Regions from separate parts of the Clostridium sp. USBA 49 genome, predicted to be linked through region 3. Evidence: riboswitches for the same ligand, from Rfam matches in the RefSeq annotation. Region 3 holds a riboswitch; each other region holds the start of a gene.

Region 1 (5,522 bases), on a different contig from region 3:
AAGGTTGATAACAAAAAAGGCCTCATAAAAGAAGGTTATGATGCAGATTTAGTTTTATTTGATGAAAATATTAATATTAAAAAAGTAATTATTGGGGGCAAAATATTTAAATCTTAATAAAATAAATTAAAACTAATAAATTAAACCCCAAAATATTATTTATAATTTTGTCTTAATCTAAAATTATAATTTTATAATTAAATTACTATAATAGCTAAACTACCCTTTTATTATATTTTAGGTTAAGTTTCACTATATTTATCTATTTTAAAAATCTATTTTTATAAATAAATAGCACTTAATTATTAAAAATATTTTATAGATTAATTATTCTATTTTTCTTTAAAATAAGAATTTAATCTTTTTTCTAAAAAATAAGATATTAAAGGTATGGTTATTAAAATTATAAATAATGATATAAAAAAACTTGGATTTATTTTGAAAACAAGAGCTATTTTATTTATAAAATTTATAAAAGAATATATAGAAAGAATTGCACTTCCTAAAAGTACTATAGCTATTAATATAAATGCTTTTGAAAAAGTTACCCTTATTATATGAAAAAATTTAGCTAATTTCATAGTAATACCTCTTTTCTTTTTATATATTAAGAGTATTGACAATTTAAAATAATTTATTTATTAAATATTAGTTATACAATAAAGACTGCTTATTTGCAGTCTTTATTGTATATATTCTTTAATTTCATTAACTTTATCTAATCTTTCCCATGGAAGGTCTAAATCCGTTCTACCAAAATGTCCATAAGCTGCAGTTTGTTTATATATTGGTCTTCTTAAGTCTAGATTTTTTATTATAGCAGCAGGTCTTAAATCAAATACTTTATTTATAATTTCTATAATTTTATCATCTGAAATTTTTCCAGTTCCAAATGTATCAACCTCTATAGATACTGGTTTTGCAACTCCTATAGCATAAGCAATTTCTACTTCTAACTTATCAGCTACACCAGCAGCAACTAAATTTTTAGCAACATATCTTGCTGCATAAGCTCCAGATCTATCTACTTTTGTTGGATCTTTACCTGAAAAAGCACCACCGCCATGTCTTCCATATCCACCATAAGTATCAACTATAATCTTTCTTCCAGTAAGACCAGAATCTCCTTGTGGTCCTCCAACAACAAATCTTCCTGTTGGATTTATGAAGTATTTTGTATTTTCATCTAAAAGATCTGCTGAAACTACTTTATTTATAACATGTTCCATTAAATCTTTTTCTATTTGTTCTCTTGTTACTTCTGAATCATGCTGAGTGGATATAACAATTGTATCTATTCTAATTGGCTTATCATCTTCATATTCTACAGTAACTTGTGTTTTTCCATCTGGTCTTAAATAAGATAAAGTTCCATTTTTCCTAACTTCTGAAAGTCTTCTTGCCATTTTGTGTGCTAAAGAAATTGCAAGAGGCATATATTCTTCTGTTTCATTTGTAGCGAAACCAAACATCATACCTTGGTCTCCAGCTCCAATGGCATCTATCTTATCCATTTCTCCTTTTTTTGCCTCAAATGCTTCATTTACTCCCATTGCTATATCTGGAGATTGCTCATCTATAGAAGTTAATACAGAACAAGTATCACAATCAAAACCATATTTAGCTCTGGTATATCCTATATCTTGTATAGTCTTTCTTACTATTTTAGGTATATCTACATAACAATTAGTAGATATCTCTCCCATAACTAAAACCATTCCTGTTGTAACTGCAGTTTCGCAAGCTACTCTAGCATTTGGATCACGAGATAATATTTCATCTAATACAGCGTCAGAAATTTGGTCACAAATTTTATCTGGATGTCCTTCTGTAACAGATTCAGAAGTGAATAATCTTCTCATTTATAAATTTCCCTCCTATGCTACATAAAAAATAAAACCCCTTCATAACGAAGAGGCACGATTAACGTATCCTCTTATCTTGCAGTAAATACTGCTGGAATTGGCACCTTTGTTGTAAAACTGGTTGCCGGGCTTCACAGGGCCATCTCCCTCCACCTCTCTTGATAAGAGATTATAATTTGGATTACTTTTAATTCTAGTACATAATATCACAGTAAAAAATTTCTGTCAATATTTATCGAATAAGCTATTTTGTAGTTATTATACTCAAAATATTATTTATAATATCAAACTAATAATTTTCAAATACTAAACTTTTTAGATATCTTAGAATTATAAAACAAAGTACTAAAGTTTTTAAATAAGTTAAAATTATAAAAAATTTAATATTCTAAAATTTAAATAGTTTAAGATTTAATTTTTTTATATTTTTCTTCTATATTTTTAATATTTTCATATTCTTTATCTGAAAGTCTCTGCTTTAACAAATTTAATGCATTTATTATATCTGCATTATTTATATATTCCTCTATTTTACTCTGATCTATAGGGGACAATGTTTTTGAAACAGTCAGTATTTTTTCTTTATCTAAATCTGTTATAAGTACATTATTTTTATTAATTGAATTATTAAACACTGATAAATTTTCCTCTGTATTTTCTTTATTATTGTTTTGATTTATTTCTTTATTATTATTTTCTTTATTGCTTTCTTTTAGTTTATTATCAGCTAAGCTATTATTTAAATTTGTAGTATTCTCTTCTTTTAATGCATCTAATAATTCTTTTTCATCTTTATAAGCTCTATCAAATTTAAATCTTATTACGCTTTTAGGTAATGGAGAAAATTTTATATTTTTTTCATTACTATCTGCTATTTTTTCTTTTTCAGAAGTTTGAGTATTTTTAATATTATTATTTAAATTTTTACTCTTTTTAGGTAAAATAGTTTGTACATTAATTTTTTTAATATTTTGAAAAATATTTATTTGATTAATACTATATTTTTCGTTTAAATAATCTTTATTTGTATATACAGTTGCAACTGTATATATAATAGTAAAAAATATAACAATTACAGAATAAAATTTTTTAGACATAAATAAAACCACCTCATCGTATTAGTATCACCTTATTTAATATTTTTATTCATTCTTAATATTTTTATATTTAACAGCATATATATTATTAAATAGTTTATTACAATATAAGTAGAATGAACTTTATTGGCTACTGAATATTGATAGATATTAATCTCTTTTTAATAAAAAATCAATATGATAAGGAGGTTATTTGTTGAGTAAAGTTAAAACTCATTATAAAAACCCACTAGCTTATTACGAAATTGCAAATTTCCTAAAGAATTATATGGATGAAAATACAGTTATTGTATGTATAGGTACAGATAGATGTATAGGGGATTGTTTGGGACCATTAGTAGGAACTTTTTTAAAAGAAAAGTTTTTCCCGTTACCCGTATTTGGTACAATATCAGAACCTATTCATGCTTTGAATATTGATAAAAAGCTCTCTGAAATAAAAACTCTTTTTCCTAAAGCTAATATTATTGGTATAGATGCCTGCTTAGGAGATGATGATAGTATAGGTGAAATTCAAGCACGAGATTATCCTATACACCCTGGAAAAGGTGTTGGTAAATCGTTACCAGAGGTAGGGAAAATTTCTATTATAGGTATTGTAGATTCAAGCGACAATAATGAATTATTTACTAATAGAAATATAAGATTAGATTTAATAGTTGAAATAGCTAAAGTAATAACTCAAGCTATTATACATTCATATTATTTATATGAGAAAAATAAAGCAAAATCAACTTAAAATAAAAATCATTTTTATAGTTAAATATAAAACACATAAAATGCGTAATATCTAATCTTTTAAAAAGATTTATTTTAAAATAGCCACAAATCAAGTATTTTCGTTAAACTTACTAACGTTTAAACAAATAATACTTAATTTGTGACTATTATTTTACAAAAAGTTTTTTAACTTTACTTAATGTCATCACGCATTTTTTATTTATTTCGGCTTATAGGTCTATATATTTTTTAACATCTAAATTAAAATTTATCCTGATATTAATGAAACATCATATCCACTAATTCCAGTATCTATTTTATCTATATATTCTAATACTTTACCTGTTCCTTCTGCCACGCAAGAAACAGCATTGTCAGCTATACGTACAGGTACCTTAGTAACTTCAGCTATAAGGCTATCCAATCCGTTTAATAAAGATCCTCCACCAGTCATTAATATACCTTTTTCAGCAATATCAGCTGCTAACTCAGGAGGAGTTTTTTCAAGGACTGAATGTGTACAATCGGCAATAGCATTGACAGTTTCCCTTAAAGCTTCTCTCATTTCCTCTGAGGATACAATTATATTTTTGGGAAGTCCTGTTATAAGGTCTCTTCCTCTTATTTCCATAGTAATTTCTTTTTCTCTTTTATAGGCTGATCCTATATTTATTTTTAAATCTTCTGCAGTTCTTTCTCCAATCATTAATTTATGTTTTTTTCTAATATATCTTATTATAGATTCATCAAATTTATCTCCAGCTATTTTTATAGAAGCTCGTACTACGATTCCGCCTAAAGAAATTACTGCTATATCTGTAGTACCACCACCAATATCAATAACCATGTTTCCACTTGCTTCGGTTATATCAAGATTAGCACCTATAGCTGCTGCTAAGGGTTCTTCAATTAGATAAACTTTTTTAGCTCCTGCATTTATTGATGCATCTCTTACAGCTCTTTTTTCAACTTCTGTTGCTTGAGATGGAATACATACAACCACTCTAGGAGCAGATATTTTTTTACGACCACAAGCTTTTTTTATAAAATGCTTTAGCATTGCTTCTGTAATATCATAATCTGATATTACTCCATCTCTAAGTGGTCTTATAGCTACTATATTCCCTGGAGTCCTTCCTATCATTTGTCTTGCTTCTTCGCCAACAGCTCTTATTACATTGTTGTTTTTATCAATAGCCACTACAGAAGGTTCTTTGAGTATAACACCCTTTCCTTTGAGGTACACAAGTACTGTAGCTGTACCTAAATCAATCCCCATATCAGTTCCAACTTTAAAAAACATTCCCTTCTCCTCTCTATCTCTCATATAATATAGCAAGTTATATTTAACTTGAATTTATATTAAAATTAAATCATATAGATTAATTATAATAGGAATGCTTTTAACCTTCAATAGCTTTATACTTCATTTTAGTGGCTTTTCCACCTCTAATGTGCCTTTCTGCTTTATTAAAATCTAAAATCATTTTGGCTTCATCTGCAATTTGAGGATTTATTTTGGGTAATCTCTCTGTCATATCTTTGTGTATAGTGCTTTTACTTACTCCAAATACCTTGGCTGTTTTTCTTATTGTAGCTTTGGAATCAATAATATAATTTGCAACTTCAAGTACTCTTTCTTCAATGTAGTCTTTCAAAGTGCTACCTCCTTAACCCTTCTATATTTATAATATGCTTTTATACCCTGTTAAATTACTTTCATTAGCCATTTTCCGATGTTCATTTCGGTAAATGGCTAATGAAATGTTAGTATTTTATGCTATTTGCAAAATAGTATAATATTTTGCAATTTAAAAATAAGTTGATTTTATAACTATTT
Region 2 (5,522 bases), on a different contig from region 3:
TATCTCCATAAGCATAGCTTTTTTCAAGGTCTATATTATATTTGTCCATAAACTCCATTATAGCTTTTTTCTTACTTCTACTATCCCACATAGGTACAACTTCACCTGTATACATATTATTTTCGTCAAGCTTATATAAAGCTCCTTTATAATCATCAAAACCATATTTAAGTGCCATCTCTTTTACAAGTTCTATAGGACTTCCTGATATAGTTATAAGCATATGTCCTTGCTCTTTATGCCACTTAATTCTATCTCTAGTAAAAGTATATACTCTATCTCCTTTTTGCTTTACTACATTTTTAGCTATAAATTCTACCTGAGATTTATGAAGACCTTTTATTGCTTCAATGTATATATCTGCCATTTTTAATAGATAATTATCATAATTACCTTGTCTTTTATCATATTTTTGATATTCTGGTCTTACTTCATTATACCATCTTTTTTCCTCTATTATTTCATATTTTACTAGTTTTTTAAATATTTCCGCAATAAGCCCTTCCCTATATAAGGTACCATCAATATCAAAAAATGCTCCAATATTTTTATTCATATTAATCCTCCATTATACCCTTTATTAATATAATATTATAAAAGTTAATATAATGCTATTATTTTTATACAATAAGTATACCCAATTTATATATAAAATAAAAAAGTAGACAGTAAAGTCTACTTTCTAAAATGCAGGAATAACACTGCCTTTATATTTATCTTCTATAAATTTTTTAACTTCTGGTGAAGTAAGAGCTTTAGATAAAGCTTGAATATATGGCTTGTCTTTATCTTCTTTTCTTACTGCAAGTATATTATTATATGGATTATCCTTTGTAGATTCTATTATATGCTTTCCTTCAGAATTTACAATAGAATCAGTATTTGGAGTTAATCCTGAGGACATTGCATAGTTAGAATTAATAACAGCGGCATCAAAGTCAACAAGACTTCTTGGAATTTGTGCTGCATCAACTTCTTTTATTTGAATATTTTTAGTATTTGAAGCTTTATCTATATCAAGCTTTGTAACTAATTCTCCTTCTTTAAGTTTAAATAATCCTTGTGATTCAAGAAGTCTTAAAGCTCTAGCTTCATTTGTTGAGTCATTAGGAACAGCTATAACAGCTCCATCTTTTAATTCATCTAAACTTTTTATTTTCTTTGAATACAAAGCTATTGGTTCTAAATGTACTTTAACTGTATATGTTAAATCTAAATTTTTCTCTTTAATCATATTGTTTAGATAAGGTTCATGTTGGAAATAGTTTGCATCTAGTTCTCCATCAGCAAGAGCAGTATTTGGAAGAACATAATCTGTATATTCTATTATTTCAAGCTTATATCCTTGTTTTTCTAATAATGGTTTAACAGCACCTTCTAATATTTCTTTATGAGGTACTGCAGTTGCACCAACTTTTATTACTTTTTTATCTTCTACTTTAGTTTCTTTAGATGTATCCTTTTGCGTAGAACATCCTGATAATCCAGATATTAATAGTGCTGATAAAATAATACTTAATATTTTTTTCATATAAAAACCTCCTAATTTTATTAATTTATTTTTATTTAGATAATTTTTTATAAGCATAATTGCCTAAGCTTTGAAATACTTGTACAACTATTATAAGTATAATAATTGTATAAATCATTATATCGGTTTTAAACCTTAAATATCCATATTTATATGCTATATCTCCAAGGCCACCTGCTCCAATAGTTCCAGCCATGGCAGAATAACCAATAACACTTATAACTGTTAAAGTTATTCCTAAAATTATAGATGGGAGTGCTTCTTTTAACATTACTTTAAATATTATTTGAAAATTATTTGCTCCAATAGATTTTGCAGCTTCAATTATTCCTGGATCTACTTCTTTTAAAGCAGATTCTATAACCCTTGCTGCAAAAGGCGCCGCACCTATAGTTAATGGTACAATTGCTGCATTTATTCCTATAGATGTTCCAACTAAAAATCTTGTTAATGGAATTACAGCTATCATAAGTATAACAAATGGAAAAGATCTTAATAAATTTATTATTAAATCTAATATTTTATATACAGCTTTATTAGGACTTAATCCTTTATCATCAGTAATAACTAATATTATAGCTGGTATAAATCCTATAATTACAGCAAGCAAAGTTGATATAATTACCATATAGAGTGTTTCACCAAGACCTCTTAAAAGTATTTCTAAAATTAATTCTTTAATTGTCATTTTTTATGACCTCCCAGCTGATTTCATGTTTTTTTAAATATTCGAATATTCTATCTTCGTATTTATCATCTGTATTTATAACAAGACTTCCTAATACATCTTCTTTAAATTTTTCAAGTTTGCCCCAAACTATAGAAAAATCGATATTTAGTTCTCTTGCCATGGAGGTTATAATAGTTCTTTCACTTAATTCTTTTGGGAAAAATATTTTTATATTTGATCCTTTTTTAGGCAATACTTCTTCTTCTCCCATTAAGTCCTTTAATTCATCACTAGGTTTTAAAAACAGTTCATCTACTTTTCCTATTGCCTTAATTTCGCCTCCTTCCATAAGTGCTACCCTATCACAAACTTCTTTTACAACTTCCATTTGATGTGTTACTATAACAATAGTTATATTAAGTTTTTTATTTATATCTTTTAAAAGCTGTAATATAGATTTAGTAGTTTTAGGATCTAAAGCAGATGTAGCTTCATCACACAAAAGTATTTTAGGCTCTAAAGAAAGAGCTCTTGCAATAGCAACTCTTTGCTTTTGTCCTCCACTTAATTCTCTAGGATAGCTTTCCATTTTATCATAAAGCCCAACCAAATTGAGTAGATTTTTTACTTTTTCTTCTATTTCATTTTTTTCTACTCCCCAAATTTTAAGCGGAAGTGCAACATTATCATAAACATTAGATCTATTTAAAAGATTAAAATTTTGGAATATCATTCCAAGCTCTTTTCTATGTTCTCTAAGTTTTGATGAAGTTAAGTTTTTTACTTCTTTCCCCATAACAGTAATACTTCCTTCATCATAACTTTCAAGACCATTTAAACATCTTAAAAGAGTTGATTTTCCTGCACCGCTATGTCCTACTATTCCGAATATTTCTCCTTGATTAACGCTCAAACTTATTGATTTTAAAACTTTTGTATTTGCAAAACTTTTAGAAACTTTATATACATTTATCATCCATTTTCCTCCATTTCATATGTACTAACTTTTTAAAATTAAAATAAAAAAACCCGAGGGAACCTCGGGTCAGCATTATATCCCTTATTTCCTCATCTTTCAGTATTGCAAAAGCAATACTGCAGGAATTGGCACCATTGTATTAAAATACCGGTTGCCGGGCTTCATAGGGCCAGTCCCTCCACCTCTCTTGATAAGATTAATAAATTCTATTTACTTGTTTTAACATATAAAATAGGACCTTATCTTTGCATTGATTTAATTATAATAACATTTATTGTATATGTCAATATTAAAACTACAATAAATTATAATTTTTTACTTTCTCTATCTGCTAAAAATCTGCTAAAAAATTTATTTAAAATCTTATTTAACAAATTATAAAAGCAGATAATAATGCAGTTTTACCAGTAATATTTATATATACAGGTTTAATTAAAAAATAAAAAACTATTTGAAAATTTTTTCTAATTGTCAGCTTTTTCTCTATCTATAAGAATTTTTTCTAACTCTTTTACTTTTTCTTTATCCATAGGTTCTACATTTTCTAATCTATACTTAATGCCTAATTTTTTATATTTTTCTACTCCTAATGTATGGTAAGGCAATAATTCTATCTTTTCAACATTATTAATAGATTTTATTATTTCTTTTAATTTTTCTATATGTTCTTCTGAGTCAGTTATCCCAGGAACCACTACATGTCTAACCCATACTTTTACATTAGTTTTATTAAGTGATTCTAAAAATTTATCAAATCCAGATTTACTACTACCTGTAAGTTTTCTATAACCATTATCATCTATATGTTTTATATCTAATAATACTAAATCTGTATATTTTAATATTTCATCATATTCACCAAACCCATATCCTGCAGTATCTATCGCTGTATTAATACCTTGTTCTTTACATAATTTTAGCATTTCAAGTAAAAACTCTGGTTGAAGCAGGGGCTCACCTCCAGAAAAGGTAACACCACCTCCAGAACGTTCAAAATATGGCCTATATCTCATAATTTTCTTTAAAAGTTCTTCAGATGTTATTTCAGTTCCACCATCTAAATTCCAAGTGTCTGGATTATGACAATAAGCACATCTTAATTTGCATCCTTGTAAAAATACAACTGTTCTAACTCCAGGTCCATCTACCAAACCCATACTTTCTATTGAATGTACCTTTCCTTTTAGCATAAAATCCCCTCCTTTGTATAAATCTAAAATAAACCAATCTAATTAATTTTTCAAGTAAAAAAATATTTAATATATTAATCTTAAAGCTCCTCTAAACCTAAGGTTTAGAGGAGCACTGCAATTACATTTTTTCATGAAATGTTCTTTTTATTACTTCCTTTTGTTGTGCTTTAGTTAATCTATTAAAATTAACAGCATATCCAGATACTCTTATTGTTAATGTTGGATATTTTTCTGGATGTTCCATAGCATCCATTAATGTTTCTCTATTTAGTACATTTACATTTAAATGATGAGCATCTTGAGCAAAATATCCATCAAGTAATGCTACAAGATTATTTATTCTAGAATCATTGTCTTTTCCTAATGCATCTGGAAGTATAGAAAATGTATTGGATACCCCATCTTGACAAGATTCATATGGAATTTTTGCAACTGAATTAAGTGAAGCAAGGGCACCTTCTATATCTCTACCATGCATTGGATTAGCTCCAGGTGCAAATGGTTCTCCTGCTTTTCTTCCATCAGGTGTTGCTCCAGTTTTCTTACCATAAACAACATTTGAAGTTATAGTTAATATAGATAATGTATGCTCAGCATCTCTATAAGTTGGATATTTTTTTAATTCATTTGAAAATTTTTCAACTAATTCTACAGCTATTTTATCAGCTCTATCATCGTCATTTCCATATTTAGGGAAATCGCCTTCAATTTCAAAATCAACAGTTATTCCATTTTCTCTTATTGGTCTAACTTTTGCATATTTTATAGCACTTAATGAATCTACAGCAACTGAAAGTCCAGCTATACCAAAAGCCATAAGTCTTTCTACCTTTGTATCATGTAATGCCATTTGTGCTGCTTCATAGGCATATTTATCATGCATAAAATGAATTACATTCATTGTATTTACATATAATTCACTTACATATTCAAGAACTTTATTATAATTTTCTAATACTTTATTGTAGTCTAACACTTCATCAGTTATTGGTTCAAGTCCTGGAACAATTTTCAATCCTAGCTTTTCATCAACTCCGCCATTTATTGCAAGAAGTAATGACTTAGCTAAATTGCATCTAGCTCCAAAAAACTGCATTTGCTTTCCAACTTTCATAGCTGATACACAACAAGCTATAGCATAATCATCAC
Region 3 (5,522 bases):
CTCTGCTTCCTAATGGTCCAAGATGTAATTGTGGTAATTATGGCTGTGCAGAGGCATTAGCTTCAGGTACTGCAATAGGAAGGCAAGGAAGGGAAGCTGTAGAAAGTGGAGAGGAAACTTCACTTAAAAATTATGAAAACATTACTTCATATGAAGTTTTTAAAGAAGCTGAAAAAGGAGATAAAGTATCTAAAGACATATTAGATAAAAGTTTAAACTATTTAGGTATAGCTGTTGCAAATATTATAACCAGTTTTGATCCAGATATGGTTGTAATAGGTGGAGGAGTTGCACAGGCTGGTAAAATAGTTTTTGATAAAGTTCAAGAAGTAGTGGATAAAAGATGTTTTAAAGCTATGTCTGAATATTGCAAAATTGTTCCAGCAGCTTTAGGAAAAGATGCTGGAGTTATAGGAGCTGTAGCTTTAGCTTTATTAGAGGGATAAAAATTAATACATAATCTTGTTACAGTTTTTATTTGTATGTTGGGTTGAAACAGTAGAGCAAATACCTATAAATGTTAAATATACTAATCCATGAATAAGTTTTGGTATATATATGTAGGCATAGAAAAAGAAGAACTTATAGCCTAAAACACAGATGTTTCAATAGGAGTAGACATAGGACTAAAAGATTTAACAATAGTTTCAAATATAGATAAATCATTTAAAAACATTAATAAAACTAAAGAAGTTAAAAAGAAAGCAGAAATAAGTTTCAAGGAAATATGAAGATGGAAAAGTTCAAATAGGAAAGGAAGGTGAAAACCGTTATAAATTTACTAAAACTAATAACATTAAAAATCAAGGATTTAAGCCTTTGGAACAACATATCAAACTGGAGTAGTCTTATGACAAAACAGGTTGCATTGAATAAGGAATAAATCTCTAAATAGTAGATTTTATGTAACGGCTTAAAATGTTATTAATTAAAAATGGAACAATTCTTACTATGGCTAGTGATATTATTGAAAATGGAGAAGTCTTAATTGATAAAGGGAAAATCATAAAAGTAGGGCAAAATATAAATGTATCTTCAAATTGTGAAATATTTGATGCTGAAGGCGGTTTTGTTATGCCTGGTATAATCGATGCTCATTGTCATATAGGAATGTGGGAAGATGGTCTTGGCTTTGAAGGTGATGATGGGAATGAAATTACGGATCCTGTTACTCCACAGCTTAGGGCTATTGATGCAATTAATCCTATGGATAGAGCTTTTAAAGAAGCTTATGAAAATGGTATAACATGTGTATGTACAGGACCTGGAAGTGCTAATGTTATAGGAGGACAATTTGCAACAATTAAAACTAAAGGTAAAAGAATAGATGATATGATAGTTCAGGAACCAGCAGCAATGAAAGTTGCTTTTGGTGAAAATCCTAAAAGATGCTATAATTCAAAAAAACAAACACCATCAACTCGAATGGCAACAGCATCTATATTAAGAGAATATCTTTTTAAGACTAAAAATTATATAAAAAACAAAGATAAAAATGAAAATTTTGATATGAAACTTGAAAGCTTAATACCAGTTGTAAATGGAGAACTAAATGTAAAAGCTCATGCTCATAGAGCAGACGATATTTTTACTGCTATTCGTATTGCTAATGAGTTTGGTCTTAAAATGACTATAGAGCATTGTACAGAAGGACATTTAATTGCAGATGAACTTGCTAAAGAAGGATATGCTGCAATAGTTGGACCATCACTTACAACTAGAAGTAAAGTTGAGTTAAAAGAATTGAGTTTTGAAACTCCTAAAGCTTTATATAAAGCAGGTGTAAAAATAGCTTTAATGACAGATCATCCTGTAATACCAGTACATTATCTTCCTATGTGTGCTGCATTAGCAGTAAAAGCAGGATTAGATGAGGAAGCTGCACTTAAAGCAATAACTATAAATCCAGCAGAAATACTTGGTATTTCTCATAGAGTAGGATCTATTGAAATAGGTAAAGATGCAGACATTGTGGTATTTAACAAACATCCTTTTGATATTTATGCTAAAACTAAATTAGTTTTAATAGATGGAGAAATTGCATTTATAGATACTAAGCATAAAAATTAAAAATAATTTAGTAAAATAATAATTTTATTAAAAATATATTTTATGATTAAATTTTATATGAATAAAAATAAATTCATTGACATTTTTGCTGTATTAATTTAAAATAAACATAAAATTTAATATTATTCTTTTCTTATCAAGAGAGGCGGAGGGACTGGCCCTAAGAAGCCCGACAACCTATGTCATTTTAAGACAAAAGGTGTCAATTCCAGCAGAGATGTATTATTTCTGAGAGATAAGGGAAATAGTAAAATAAGAAATTAACGCTATTTTTCTTTCCGAAAGTAGCGTTTATTTTTATATAAAAAGGGGGCACTAAAATGCAAATAAAAAATATTTATAAAAAGAAAAAACCTATTATTTCTTTTGAGATTTTTCCTCCTAAAAAGGAAAGTCCTGTAGACACTATATATGATACAATAGAATCTTTAAAAGACTTAAAACCAGATTTTATAAGTGTAACCTATGGGGCAGGTGGAAGCACTAGAGATAAAACTATAGAAATTGCATCATTAATAAAGAATAAATATTATATTGAGACTTTAGCACATTTAACTTGTATATCATTAACAGAAGAAAAACTTCAAAAATTTATAGAAGAATTAAAAGAAAATAATATTCAAAACATTATGGCTCTTAGAGGAGATTTACCTCAAAATTTTAATGAAGAGTTATTTCAAAAAAGCCAGTATAAATATGCAAGTGATTTAATAAAGTCCATAAAAAAAGATGATGAAATATGTATAGGTGGGGCATGTTATCCTGAAGGGCATTTCGAGTGTAGCAGTTTAGAAAAAGATATTGAAAATTTAAAAATAAAAGTGGATTCAGGAGCAGATTTTCTTATAACTCAGCTTTTTTTTGATAATGAAAGTTTTTATAGATTTATTGATTTAGCTTATAAAAAAGGAATTAATGTGCCAATTTCTGCTGGAATAATGCCTGTTACAAATAAAAAACAAATTGAACGTATGATCTCTTTAAGTGGAGCATCTTTACCAGCTAAATTTTCAAGAATTATGGCTAAATATGAGAATAACCCTCAAGCATTAAAAGAAGCAGGTATTGTTTATGCTACTGAACAAATTATTGATTTGCTCTCTTGGGGAATAGATGGAATTCATTTATATACTATGAATCGTCCAGAAACAGTAAGAAGAATTATTCAAAATATATCTAATATAAGAGAAGCTTTAGAATATAAGGATAATATTAACTAAAACACAAGGGGGCTTTTAAGTGAAACTAAATATAGAAGATTGCTTAAAAAAAAGAATATTAATTTTAGATGGAGCTATGGGAACTGTTATACAAAAACTAAATTTAAGTGAAGAAGATTTTAGAGGAAATTTAACTGTTAAAATTAACCAAAAAGGTAATAATGATATATTAAATTTAACTCAGCCTGATGTTATAAGAGATATTCATAAATCTTATTTAGAAGCAGGAGCGGATATAATAGAAACTAATACATTTAATTCTAATAGAATATCTCAATCAGATTATGGGTTAGAAGATAAAATTTATGATTTAAACTATTATGGTGCAAAAATAGCAAGAGAAATGGCAGATTTTTATAGTTTAAAAGATAGCTTAAAGCCTCGATTTGTAGCAGGATCTATAGGTCCTACAAATAAATCAGCGTCCATATCTTCTGATGTAGAAAATCCAGGTTTTAGAGCTGTAAGTTTTGATGAACTTTTAGAGTCTTATGAAGAGCAAATAGAAGGTCTTGTAGATGGAGGAGTAGATATACTTTTAATTGAAACTATATATGATACATTAAATGCCAGAGCAGCAATTATTGCAGCAGATAATGTTCTTTCAAGAAAAAAAATAGATTTAAATATTATGATATCTGGAACTATTGCAGATAAAAGTGGAAGAATATTATCAGGGCAGACATTAGAAGCTTTTGCAGAAAGTTTAAAGCATGAGAGGATAATAAGCATAGGTTTGAATTGTTCGTTTGGTGCAAAAGATTTGCTTCCATTTATAAGAAAACTTTCAAAAACTCAAGGGCTTTATATAAGTTTTCATCCTAATGCTGGACTTCCTAATTCACTAGGTGAATATGATGAAATACCAGAAGTTACAGCTTCTTATATAAAAGAAATAGCTTTAGAAGGTCATTTAAATATAGTAGGAGGGTGCTGCGGAACAACACCATCTCATATAAAGGCTATATATGAAGCTGTTAAGGACATTAAACCTAGGATTATTCCTAATTTAACTAGAGAAACTGTATATTGTGGACTTGATATTGTTAAAATAAATAAAGAAAATAACTTTATAAATATAGGAGAAAGAACAAATGTGGCAGGCTCTGCTAAATTTTCAAGGCTTATAAGAGAAAAAAAATATGAAGAAGCTTTATCCATAGCAAAAAATCAAGTAGAAAATGGGGCACAGATTATTGATATAAATTTTGATGATGCTCTTTTAGATGCTCAAAAGGAAATGGATATATTTTTAAAACTTTTAGCCAGTGAGCCTGAAATAGCAAAAGTGCCTGTTATGATTGACTCTTCTAAGTTTGAAGTTTTAGAGACAGGATTAAAAGCAATTCAAGGAAAAGCTATAGTAAATTCAATTTCTTTAAAATCTGGAGAGAAGGAATTTTTAAGGCAGGCAGGTATAATAAAAAAATACGGTGCTGGTGTAGTTGTTATGGCTTTTGATGAAAAAGGTCAGGCAGATACATTTGAAAGAAAAATTGAAATATGCAAAAGGGCCTATGAATTATTAGTTAATAAAGTTAAATTTCCACCTGAAAATATAATATTTGATCCTAATATATTAGCTATTGCAACGGGTATTGAAGAACATAATAATTATGCTGTAGATTTTATTAAAGCAGTAAAGTGGATAAAAGAAAATCTTCCTTATGCAAAGGTAAGTGGAGGAGTAAGTAATCTATCTTTTGCTTTTAGAGGTAATAATGTTATAAGAGAGGCTATGCACTCGGTATTTTTATATCATGCAATAAATGCAGGTTTAGATATGGGAATAGTTAATCCAGGTATGATACAAATTTATGACGAAATTGATAAAGACCTCCTTTTGAAAGTAGAGGCTGTTATTCTTAATAAGCATAAAAATGCACAAGAAGAACTTTTAGAGTTTGCAGAAAAAGTTAAAGGAACTGAAAATATTCAAAATGAGAATAAGCTTTCTTGGAGAAGCTTAGATGTTAATGAAAGATTAAAACATGCTCTTATTAAAGGTATAATGGAATATCTTGAAGAAGATATAAATATTGCCATAACTAAATTTGATAGAGCACTTGAAGTTATTGAAGGACCATTAATGGATGGAATGAAAGCTGTTGGGGAGCTTTTTGGAGAAGGAAAAATGTTTTTACCTCAAGTGGTAAAATCTGCAAGAGTTATGAAAAAAGCAGTAAGTTTTTTACTCCCATATATCGAAGAAGAGAAGGATGGCAATAAAAG

The links. Region 3 has a riboswitch for S-adenosylmethionine ahead of metF (methylenetetrahydrofolate reductase [NAD(P)H]). Riboswitches for the same ligand answer to the same signal wherever they lie in the genome.
Region 1: another riboswitch for S-adenosylmethionine. It lies ahead of metK (methionine adenosyltransferase); the one in region 3 lies ahead of metF (methylenetetrahydrofolate reductase [NAD(P)H]).
Region 2: another riboswitch for S-adenosylmethionine. It lies ahead of B5D11_RS02085 (methionine ABC transporter ATP-binding protein); the one in region 3 lies ahead of metF (methylenetetrahydrofolate reductase [NAD(P)H]).

What each region holds. Positions count from the first base shown of each region.
Region 1 covers NZ_FUYD01000004.1:180,632-186,153, forward strand. Annotated here, with positions in the region: gene nagA (N-acetylglucosamine-6-phosphate deacetylase) at 1-117, shown strand, start outside; gene B5D11_RS05935 (hypothetical protein) at 333-581, opposite strand; gene metK (methionine adenosyltransferase) at 684-1,862, opposite strand; SAM riboswitch class I at 1,934-2,033, opposite strand; gene B5D11_RS05945 (hypothetical protein) at 2,270-2,962, opposite strand; gene yyaC (spore protease YyaC) at 3,159-3,701, shown strand; gene B5D11_RS05955 (rod shape-determining protein) at 3,951-4,985, opposite strand; gene spoIIID (sporulation transcriptional regulator SpoIIID) at 5,086-5,340, opposite strand; gene B5D11_RS05965 (M23 family metallopeptidase) at 5,517-5,522, opposite strand, start outside.
Region 2 covers NZ_FUYD01000002.1:43,657-49,178, reverse strand. Annotated here, with positions in the region: gene B5D11_RS02100 (HAD-IB family hydrolase) at 1-556, opposite strand, end outside; gene B5D11_RS02095 (MetQ/NlpA family ABC transporter substrate-binding protein) at 683-1,531, opposite strand; gene B5D11_RS02090 (methionine ABC transporter permease) at 1,563-2,219, opposite strand; gene B5D11_RS02085 (methionine ABC transporter ATP-binding protein) at 2,209-3,177, opposite strand; SAM riboswitch class I at 3,267-3,377, opposite strand; gene pflA (pyruvate formate-lyase-activating protein) at 3,645-4,370, opposite strand; gene pflB (formate C-acetyltransferase) at 4,492-5,522, opposite strand, start outside.
Region 3 covers NZ_FUYD01000008.1:106,198-111,719, reverse strand. Annotated here, with positions in the region: gene B5D11_RS08965 (ROK family protein) at 1-446, shown strand, start outside; gene B5D11_RS12980 (hypothetical protein) at 590-721, opposite strand; gene B5D11_RS08955 (amidohydrolase) at 919-2,070, shown strand; SAM riboswitch class I at 2,201-2,312, shown strand; gene metF (methylenetetrahydrofolate reductase [NAD(P)H]) at 2,391-3,290, shown strand; gene metH (methionine synthase) at 3,310-5,522, shown strand, end outside.